Regions from separate parts of the Bacillus sp. JJ864 genome, predicted to be linked through region 1. Evidence: riboswitches for the same ligand, from Rfam matches in the RefSeq annotation. Region 1 holds a riboswitch; each other region holds the start of a gene.
What was found. A riboswitch is a leader RNA that binds a small molecule or an ion and turns the genes downstream of it on or off. The one in region 1 is predicted to bind S-adenosylmethionine.

Region 1 (3,283 bases):
CCTTTTCCTTCTAACAAACGCTGTACACTACTTTGCATCGCTCCCCACCGTTCCATGAAATTATCTAGTGCATCTTCACCTTTTTCTGTTAATGTGTAATATTTTCGCTTTGGACCAGATGGCGATTCCTTCATCGTACTTGTAATCAACCCTTCTTTTTGCATGCGAATTAATAGCGGATAAATACTTCCTTCACTTGCCATAGTAAAACCATACTGTGCCAGTTTTTCACTCATTTCATATCCGTATATTTCTCCTTCAGAAATAATGGCAAGTAAGCATCCTTCCAAAATACCTTTTAGCATTTGACTTGTCGACATAATTCAAATCCTCCCTCTATCTTGTTTTACAAGATAGATAAGTATAAGTATCTTGCTTTACAAAATAGTATAGCAAACAGTATTTTGTAAAACAAGATAGCTTACGTATTTTTCCCAAAAGCTTGCAGGATTTTCCACTTCACTTCTATAAATAGAGCATTAGACTAACTATATTCGTGGAGGAGATGGAATAAAAAATGTTTAGCAATCGCGTTGTATTTTTAACAGGTGCAGCAAGCGGCATTGGATATGAAATGGGAAAGGCCTTTGCAAAAGAGGGGGCAACTGTCATAATTACGGATCGGTTAGAGATCCGAGTACAAGAGGCAGTGAAACAATTACAGAACGAAGGGTATAAAGTATCGGGAATGCAATGTGATGTAACAGTAGAACGTGAGATTGAACAAGCTATTTCTGAAACTGTTACACGATTTGGTTCACTTGATGTATTAATTAATAATGCAGGTATGCAATACGTTTCTCCAATTGAAGATTTTCCAACTGAAAAGTTTGAAATGCTGATTAAAATTATGCAAATTGCACCGTTTATTGCAATAAAACACGCATTTCCTATTATGAAAAAACAACGATACGGTCGCGTTATTAATATCGCTTCTATTAATGGTCTCGTTGGCTTTGCAGGTAAATCTGCATATAATAGCGCCAAACACGGGGTAATCGGGCTTACAAAAGTCGCAGCACTAGAAGGAGCTGAGTATGGTATTACCGTAAATGCACTTTGTCCCGGCTATGTTGATACCCCTCTTGTTCGTAATCAACTTCAAGATTTAGCTACAACAAGAAATGTCCCGCTTGAACATGTGTTAGAAGATGTCATTTACCCGCTCGTACCGCAACAACGATTATTACATACAGAAGAAATTTCAAACTACGCCTTATTTTTAGCAAGTGAAAAAGCAAAAGGGATTACAGGACAAGCTGTTGTCATTGACGGTGGTTATACGACACAGTGAAATTCAACAAACTATTTTTTCTATATCAATATAAAAAAAAACGGATTGTGCCTATTCACACAATCCGTTTCCGTTACATATATAAATCCACTTTGATTTTTTAACACACAAATCGCAACTATGCAGGATATAACACGCCTGCTACTGGCCTGCTCCTTTTGTTTCAAACCTGGCATGTGGCAGGAAAAGGACCTGACCGCTCCTATGCACGGCCAGACGCTCTCGCCCTCCCCTAAAAAAAGGGGGGGTTTATGTCGGTTTTTCAATTTGCATATACATATTTTCTTTTGGAGATTCATATCTGTGCATTTGCTTTGGTAACTTCTCAATCGCAACAATAACGCTATCTAACTTACTTTCAATTCTATGCAGCAAGTATAGCGTAACAACAATTGGAAAACCAACATTGCCAATAACTGATATCCATTCCTCCATCGTTGTCTCCTCCCTTCTTATTATAAATAAGCAGAGAGGCAAAAAAGTGGTAATTAAAAACAAATTAAATCATTTCAGCTGTTTTTTCTGTTAACTGCTTGTATCCCACTTTGATTCCCCCTAATATGTTAGGGCTTTTCATCATAAGAAAAACCCCTTTCTACAACGAAAGAGGTTTGAAGATTCACTTCTCCCCTCTTATCTACCAGAAAGTCTCTTTCTGTTGGAATTAGCACCGTGCCTTACTAGGCGCCAATCATGCGCCCCATTTCACAATGGTATTACGGTCGGTTGCTGGGTTTCATCGGGCCAAATCCCTCCACCTGCTCTTGATAAGAGTATATATAGTTGTCTGAATTTTTAGTTTCCGATTCTGACTATACCAAGAATAAAATTTGTTTGTCAAGATTTTTTTGTCGTGTACAATTCTGGACGACGATCAAAAAAAACAGGAATCCCTTTACGCACTTCAGAAATTCTCTTTATATCTAGCGTTCCATACAAAATCATTTCTGTTTCATCAGCCTCAGTAACGATTTCTCCCCAAGGATTAATAATAAGGGAATGGCCTGCAAATACATTATTAGGATCACTCCCAGCACGATTACACGCTACTACATAACTTTGGTTTTCAATCGCCCTTGCTTGAAGCAATAATCGCCAATGTTCTAAACGAACAAGTGGCCACTCTGCTACAACAAATAATACCGTTGCCCCGTGCGCAGTATGAACGCGCATCCACTCTGGAAAACGAATATCATAGCAAATTGTTCCTGCACACGGTATACCCTCCAATAGAAAATGCCCCGTTTCATTTCCAGCAATCAAATATTTATGTTCATCCATCAGTTGAAACAAATGCACTTTACTATATTCAGACACAATGCTTCCGTTTCGATCACTAATATACATCGTATTCGTAACACCATTCTCTGTTTGCTTAGCGATTGAACCACCGACAATATTTACTCCATTTTGCTTACTCCACTTTGATAATAAACCTTTTGTATCATTCCCATCTAGATCAGCAATATCAGGAAGACGCTCTAAATCATAACCTGTTGTCCATAACTCTGGCAATACAATAACATCCGGATTTCCCTTCATCGCCTCGCTTATTTTTTTTTCAGCATGTTCTATATTTTTTTCAACATTACCAAAAGCGATATTCATTTGTACACAAGCAATTTTCATTACTCTTTTCCTTCTTCCTTTTTATTTTTTTCTTTACAAAAAGTTGGAAAGATTATATTATTTGTCACTATAATTGTAACAACTTTCAAAAGAGGTGGAAAGTATGAAACATTTTCAACCTTCCGAGATATTAACATCATTACCAACACAATTTTTTGCTTCTCTTGTCGCAAAAGTAAATGGAGTAATGCAAGCTGGTCATGATGTTATTAACTTAGGACAAGGAAATCCAGATCAGCCAACACCAGCGCACGTCATAACAGCATTACAACGTGCAGCAGAACATCCTATTCATCATAAATATCCGCCATTTCGAGGACATGAAAGTTTAAAAGAGGCTGTCGCTACATTTTATGAGCG
Region 2 (3,283 bases), on a different contig from region 1:
TTAAGTTTTTAATCCCCATAAAGAAAAAATATCACTTTATAATAAGTGATGTGGAAACATTTGTATAAGTAGCGTTGTGAAAAATATCATTTTCATGGTTACCATAATGAATGAAATATATAAATACAAATTGAAAAAATGACATAAAAACCAATTTTTTAGGGGAGGAAACGAGAGTAACTGGCGATGCATAGAGGCGGTCAGTTCCTTTTCCTGCCACGTGCAAAGTTTAAAACAAAGATAGACAGCAAGTAGCGGCCATGTTTTGTTCTGCATAGCAGTGACTTAGATGTTAAAAAGTCAACTTGGATTTATATATAACTCTTTCATTTTACATAGTAAGTAATGTTTTTTAAATGTATTTTTTATTTTAAAATAGAACATTTCCTGTATTTTTTCAAATTCAAATCCTTATTTCATTCTATTCATATAATAAATTCGTGTGTATATGCTATTTGTGTATCTGGAAAGTGGTAGGTGATAAAACCTCATTTCACGGTTTAGAGAGAAGTAAAAAAGATAAGCGGAGCAGGTTTTCTATCAGTGAGGGATGAGGCATCCCCCCACTGATGGAGGTTTCATTTATTATTGCCGAATAATCCCTAGAAAAGATCCTTCCAACACTTTTTTCCCATTTTGATTAAAGCATTCTGCCTTTGAAACAGCGACGATTCGATCATCTTGTTTTTCATGATGAATCAGTGTGACTTCACATCGAACTGTATCTCCGGTAAAGACTGGGCGTAAGAAAGTAAGTTCTACATCTCTTGCGATAAAATTTAAATCGCCGCCAATTTTCGTAGGTAATGTTGCAACGAGTAATCCTTGTACCATTACGCGTCCATGTTCATCTGGAACAACATGATGTTCACCGGCATCACCGGAAATTTTACTAAATAGCTCTACATCTTCCCTTGTAAATGATTTTTCAAAAGTTAACATTTCCCCGACCTTCATGTATGTATCGCCTCCTATTGGTTTATGAATGAGTTGTCATTCACACTTTAAATTTTACAGAATATTCTTTATTCAGTAAAGACCGGTAGTGGAAATGATGGGGAATAATAAAATATTTTAAGAACATTCAGAAAATATATTGACATGAGGAAATAATTTCTATAGAATCATCGGTAATTGCATATGTCTTATCAAGAATAGGTGGAGGGAACGGGCCCTATGAAACCTTGGCAACAGCCGTAAATCGGAATTGTGCTAAATCCTGCAGGTATTTCCTGAAAGATAAGAAAGGCTACATGGCGAGCGTTTGTCTAAACTGCTTCTTTCTTATTTAGGAAAGAAGCAGTTTTTTATTTTTTATAAAAGAAAGGAGATTGAGAAATGGGAGATTCATGGGGGAAAGGAACGATTTGTGTGCAAGGTGGCTATACGCCGAAAAATGGTGAGCCGCGTGTTTTGCCACTTTATCAAAGCACGACGTATAAATACGATACTTCTGATGATTTAGCAGCCCTCTTTAATTTGGAGGCAGAAGGATATATTTATACGCGTATTGGAAACCCGACGCTGGCGGCTTTTGAGCAAAAGCTCACAGAGTTAGAAGGCGGCGTTGGTGCGGTTGCAACGGCATCAGGGCAAGCTGCAATTATGCTAGCGATATTAAATATTTGTGGCAGTGGTGATCACTTGCTCTGCTCATCAACCGTATACGGCGGTACATTTAATTTATTTGCAGTTAGTCTTAAGAAGCTTGGGATTGAGGTCACGTTCTTTCATCCAAACTTATCTGCTGATGAAATTGTTGCCCTCGCAAATGAGAAAACAAAGCTTGTGTATGCGGAATCGCTTGGGAATCCAGCGATGAATGTACTGAATTTTAAAGAGTTTTCTGATGCGGCAAAAGAGCTTGGAGTACCGTTTATTGTGGATAATACATTAGCGACGCCGTATTTATGTCATGCATTTGAACATGGTGCAAACATTGTTGTTCATTCTACAACGAAATATATCGATGGTCATGCAAGTTCACTAGGCGGCATTGTAATTGATGGAGGGAATTTCGATTGGAGTAAATTTCCTGAATTTGTTGAACCAGATCCAAGCTATCATGGTGTAAGTTATGTGGAAAAGTTCGGGCAAGCGGCATACATTGTGAAAGCACGTGTACAGTTATTAAGGGACTATGGAAACTGTATGAGTCCATTCAATGCGTACGTAAGCAATATTGGCTTAGAAACGCTGCATCTTCGTATGGAGCGTCATAGCCAAAATGCATTAGCTGTTGCACAGTGGTTATCCGAGCATGAACGCGTTGAGTGGGTCAATTATCCTGGACTTCAAAATAATGAAAATTATGCATTGGCACAAAAATATTTACCGAAAGGTGCGAGTGGTGTTTTAACATTTGGCGTAAAAGGAGGTCTTGAATCTGCTAAACAGTTTATTGAAAATGTGAAGCTTGCCGCATTGGTGACGCATGTTGCAGATGCAAGAACTTGTGTCATTCATCCTGCAAGCACAACACATCGTCAGCTTACAGAAGAACAACAGCGTTTGGCAGGTGTAACGCCTGATTTAATTCGGTTATCGGTTGGTATTGAAGATGAGGCGGATATTATTGCTGATTTAGGGGCAGCACTTTCTGGAGGAAAACAGTATGCCGATCATCGTTGCTAAAGATTTACCAGCTCGTAAAGTATTGCAAAATGAAAATATTTTTGTGATGACGAAAGAACGAGCAGAAACACAAGATATTCGTGCTTTGAAGATTGCTATTTTAAATTTAATGCCAACAAAACAAGAAACAGAAACGCAGTTGCTTCGTTTAATTGGAAATACACCGCTTCAACTCGATGTCCATTTACTTCATATGGAATCTCATACAGCAAAAAATGTAACGCAGGAGCATTTAACAAGCTTTTATAAAACATTTCGTGATATTGAAGGAGAAAAATTTGACGGGCTCATCATTACTGGTGCTCCGGTTGAAACACTTCCTTTCGAAGAGGTAGATTATTGGGAAGAACTGAAGCGAATTATGGAGTATTCGAATACACATGTTACATCAACGCTTCATATTTGCTGGGGGGCGCAAGCAGGATTGTATTATCATTACGGCGTTCCGAAATATCCGCTAGAGCAAAAGATGTTTGGTGTGTTTGAGCATGAAGTGCAGCAGGAGCATGTGAAATTATTACGCGGTTTTGATGAAAGCTTTTTTGCACCGCATTCTCGTCATACAGAAGTACGGGGATCTGATATTCAAAGCGTACAGGAGCTCGATGTGCTAGCGACATCTGAAGAAGCCGGTGTTCATCTCGTTATG
Region 3 (3,283 bases), on a different contig from region 1:
TACATCAATTAATTCTTTAGATATATGAATTCCCTCTGTCACTGCTTCTTCTGATGTTTTATGTCCGTCCATACGCCTTCTCACTTCTTCTGGAAGAGTAATACCTGGCACTTCAAAATGTAAAAAGTCTGCATTTCGTTTACTTACAAGCGGCATAATTCCAATAAAAATTGGCTGTTCGATATGCTTCGTTGCTTCATATACATTTCGAATGACTGCCGCATCATAAATGGGTTGCGTTAAAAAATACTCCGCACCAGCTGCAATTTTTTTCTCCATACGTTTTACAGCGGCCTCGATATGCCTAACATGCGGATTAAAAGCCCCGCCAATCGAAAAATGGGTAGCTGCTCCAATTGTTTTTCCTAAAATAGAACGGCCATTGTTCATTTCCTTAATCATTTTAATGAGTTCTATCGAAGACAAGTCATATACAGATGTTGCACCAGGAAAATCACCAACCCGCGCAGGATCTCCGGTTAATGCCAATACTTCCTCCATACCGAGTGCTGCTAATCCAAGTAAATGAGACTGCAGCCCAATCACATTATGATCACGACACGTTAAATGAGTTAATATAGGGATATCATGCTTTGTTAATAACGCTCCCATTGCCATATTTGATACACGAGGCGATGCTAATGAATTATCTGCTAACGTAATCGCATCTGCTCCGGCACGCTTCAACGCCTTTGCTCCTTCAAAAAATCTCTGTGTATCCAACGTTTTAGGCGGATCTAGCTCAACAATCACCGTCGTTTCCTTTTTCGCTTTTTCTGCTAATGTAATTCGATCCACTACATTTACACGCTGCGTTGTTATTACTTCCGCTCGCTTTACAACTTCTTTGGCTGTAACAGGGTACTCATTTTCAAGCGCTCGCTTCATCGCTTCGATATGGGCAGGAGTTGTACCACAACAGCCTCCTAGAAGCCTAACGCCTTGCTTAATAAATGCCGGCGCCATCTCTTCAAAATAAGCCGGGCTTCCTTCGTATACGTAACGACCTTCTACATATTTAGGAAGACCAGCATTTGGATACGCAGATAAGTAACCATATTTAGGAATTTCTATCGTTTTAAACGATTCAATCATATGAAGCGGTCCTAACTGGCAATTTAATCCGACCACATTTGCACCGTACTCTATAAGCTGCTTCAATACATCATCCACACTATTTCCGTTTTGAGTTGTACCAGCTTCGTGAAGGGCAAGCTGCGCAATAAGAGGGACATTTGTTTGCTTACTTAATACTTTCACTGCATGAAGTAATTCAAACTCATCGTAAAACGTTTCTAATAATAGCCCATCCACACTTTCTTCTAATAGGGCATCTGCTTGCTCTAAGAGCATAAATTCGCGCTCCATATCAGTGGTTGTAACTGCTCCAATATGTTTCATTCCACCGATGGTCCCAACGATTGCATTCTTTTCTGTTACAGCTTCTTTTGCATGTCTTACAGCGGCTCGGTTAATTTTCTTTACGCGATCCTCAAGACCGTACATGCGAAGTTTCCCTTCGTTTGCTCCATATGTATTGGTTTGAATAACATCTGCCCCTGCTGCAACATATTGTTTATGAATCGAAATAATCCGTTCTGGTTCAGATACATTCAATTCTTCAAAGCAACTTTGTAAACCATGAGAATACAGCAACGTTCCCATCGCTCCATCCCCAATCACAATTCCTCTTTGCAATAAATCTAGTAATTTCACATGTCTCCCTCTCTTCAGTCAATATATAAATCTATTTTGCTTTTTCGACATATAAGTCACTTCTATGCAAAACAAAACCTACAGTCGCTTTCTCCTTTTGTTTTAAACCTTATATGTGGCAGGAAAAGGCCCTGACCGCTTCTATACATGGCCAGACGCTCTCGTCCCCCCAGAAAGAAAGGGGTTTTTAATTTGTATTTATATAAAAACCCCCTCTTCTTAATGAAGAGGGGGTTTTTATCCTCCTCTTATCATTCAGAACGCTTTGTTCCGCAGGTCTTAGCACCGTTTCAAACATGTTGTTTGAAGGTTGCTGGGTTTCACAGGGCCTTTCCCTCCACCACTCTTGATAAGAGTTTCATTCAATTATGTTTTCAAAAAGCGAACATCATCCGTTCACTTATTAACAATCTTTGTTAATTTTTTTACTAATTTAGCATGTTAAAGTACGAAAGTCAACAAAAAGAAAGAAAAATAAAATTATTCAAAAAATAGTTGCGTTTCTTTCTAAATTTATTGTAAAGTAAAAAACATAATTAAAAACTTCATATTTCGAATTCTTATCGAGAGAGGTCGAGGGACTGGCCCAATGACGCCTCAGCAACCATTAACAAGCTTTTTATTTGTTAATAAGGTGCTAATTCCAGCAAATTGAGAAATGATTTGACAGATAAGAAGAAGACTATATTCGTCATAAAAAAGCCTTCTTCTTAGAAGGCTTTTTTATTTTGCACTAAGGAGGAATTTTATTATGTCTACAATCGAAACAAAGCTTGCCCAAATTGGAAATCGCAGTGAAACAACAACTGGAGCAGTCAATCCACCCGTTTACTTCTCCACAGCTTATCGCCACGAAGGAATTGGAAAGTCAACTGGGTTTGATTATTCCCGAACTGGAAACCCAACACGCCTTTTATTAGAGCGTGCAATCACTGACTTAGAACAAGGTGAACAAGGCTATGCCTGTAGCTCAGGAATGGCTGCTGTTCTTCTTGTCCTTTCATTATTCCGCTCTGGTGACGAACTGATTGTATCTGAAGATTTATACGGCGGAACATATCGTTTATTTACAGAGCACGAGCAAAAATGGGATGTTCGATGTAGATATGTAGATACGCAGCATATAGAAGAAATTGAAAAAGCAATTTCACCGAAAACAAAAGCCATTTTCATAGAAACACCAACAAATCCACTTATGCAAATAACCGACATTGCCGCAGTTGCTGCCGTTGCAAAGCGGCACGACCTGCTCCTTATTATTGATAACACATTTTACACACCCTATTTACAACAACCATTAACAATAGGAGCTGATATTGTCCTGCATAGCGCTACAAAGTATTTAGGTGGTCATAATGACGTATTAAGCGGACTCGTTGTTGCAAAAGGGGCAAAATTATGCGAAGAACTCGCTCACTATCACAACGCATCTGGAGCTGTGTTAAGCCCATTTGATTCTTGGCTTTTAATACGCGGCATGAAAACATTAGCGCTGCGCATGAGGCAGCACGAAGAGAATGCAAAAGCAATTGTTTCTTATTTACAAGAAGAAGAAGCGATAACCGAT

Region 2: linked by a shared signal. The riboswitch ahead of V7024_RS12595 (bifunctional O-acetylhomoserine aminocarboxypropyltransferase/cysteine synthase) and the one ahead of V7024_RS00110 (YvrJ family protein) in region 1 are both predicted to bind S-adenosylmethionine.
Region 3: linked by a shared signal. The riboswitch ahead of V7024_RS01005 (bifunctional homocysteine S-methyltransferase/methylenetetrahydrofolate reductase) and the one ahead of V7024_RS00110 (YvrJ family protein) in region 1 are both predicted to bind S-adenosylmethionine.

Annotation. Positions count from the first base shown of each region.
Region 1 is NZ_JBALLY010000001.1:14,722-18,004, forward strand. Features, by position in the region: gene V7024_RS00100 (PadR family transcriptional regulator) at 1-320, opposite strand, end outside; gene V7024_RS00105 (3-hydroxybutyrate dehydrogenase) at 518-1,294, shown strand; gene V7024_RS00110 (YvrJ family protein) at 1,544-1,729, opposite strand; SAM riboswitch class I at 1,925-2,068, opposite strand; partial or broken gene V7024_RS00115 (carbon-nitrogen family hydrolase) at 2,132-3,012, opposite strand; gene V7024_RS00120 (pyridoxal phosphate-dependent aminotransferase) at 3,027-3,283, shown strand, end outside.
Region 2 is NZ_JBALLY010000073.1:32,768-36,050, forward strand. Features, by position in the region: gene V7024_RS12590 (enoyl-CoA hydratase) at 586-957, opposite strand; SAM riboswitch class I at 1,143-1,246, shown strand; gene V7024_RS12595 (bifunctional O-acetylhomoserine aminocarboxypropyltransferase/cysteine synthase) at 1,339-2,634, shown strand; gene metA (homoserine O-acetyltransferase MetA) at 2,615-3,283, shown strand, end outside.
Region 3 is NZ_JBALLY010000002.1:93,793-97,075, reverse strand. Features, by position in the region: gene V7024_RS01005 (bifunctional homocysteine S-methyltransferase/methylenetetrahydrofolate reductase) at 1-1,716, opposite strand, end outside; SAM riboswitch class I at 1,962-2,072, opposite strand; SAM riboswitch class I at 2,274-2,393, shown strand; gene V7024_RS01000 (methionine biosynthesis PLP-dependent protein) at 2,468-3,283, shown strand, end outside.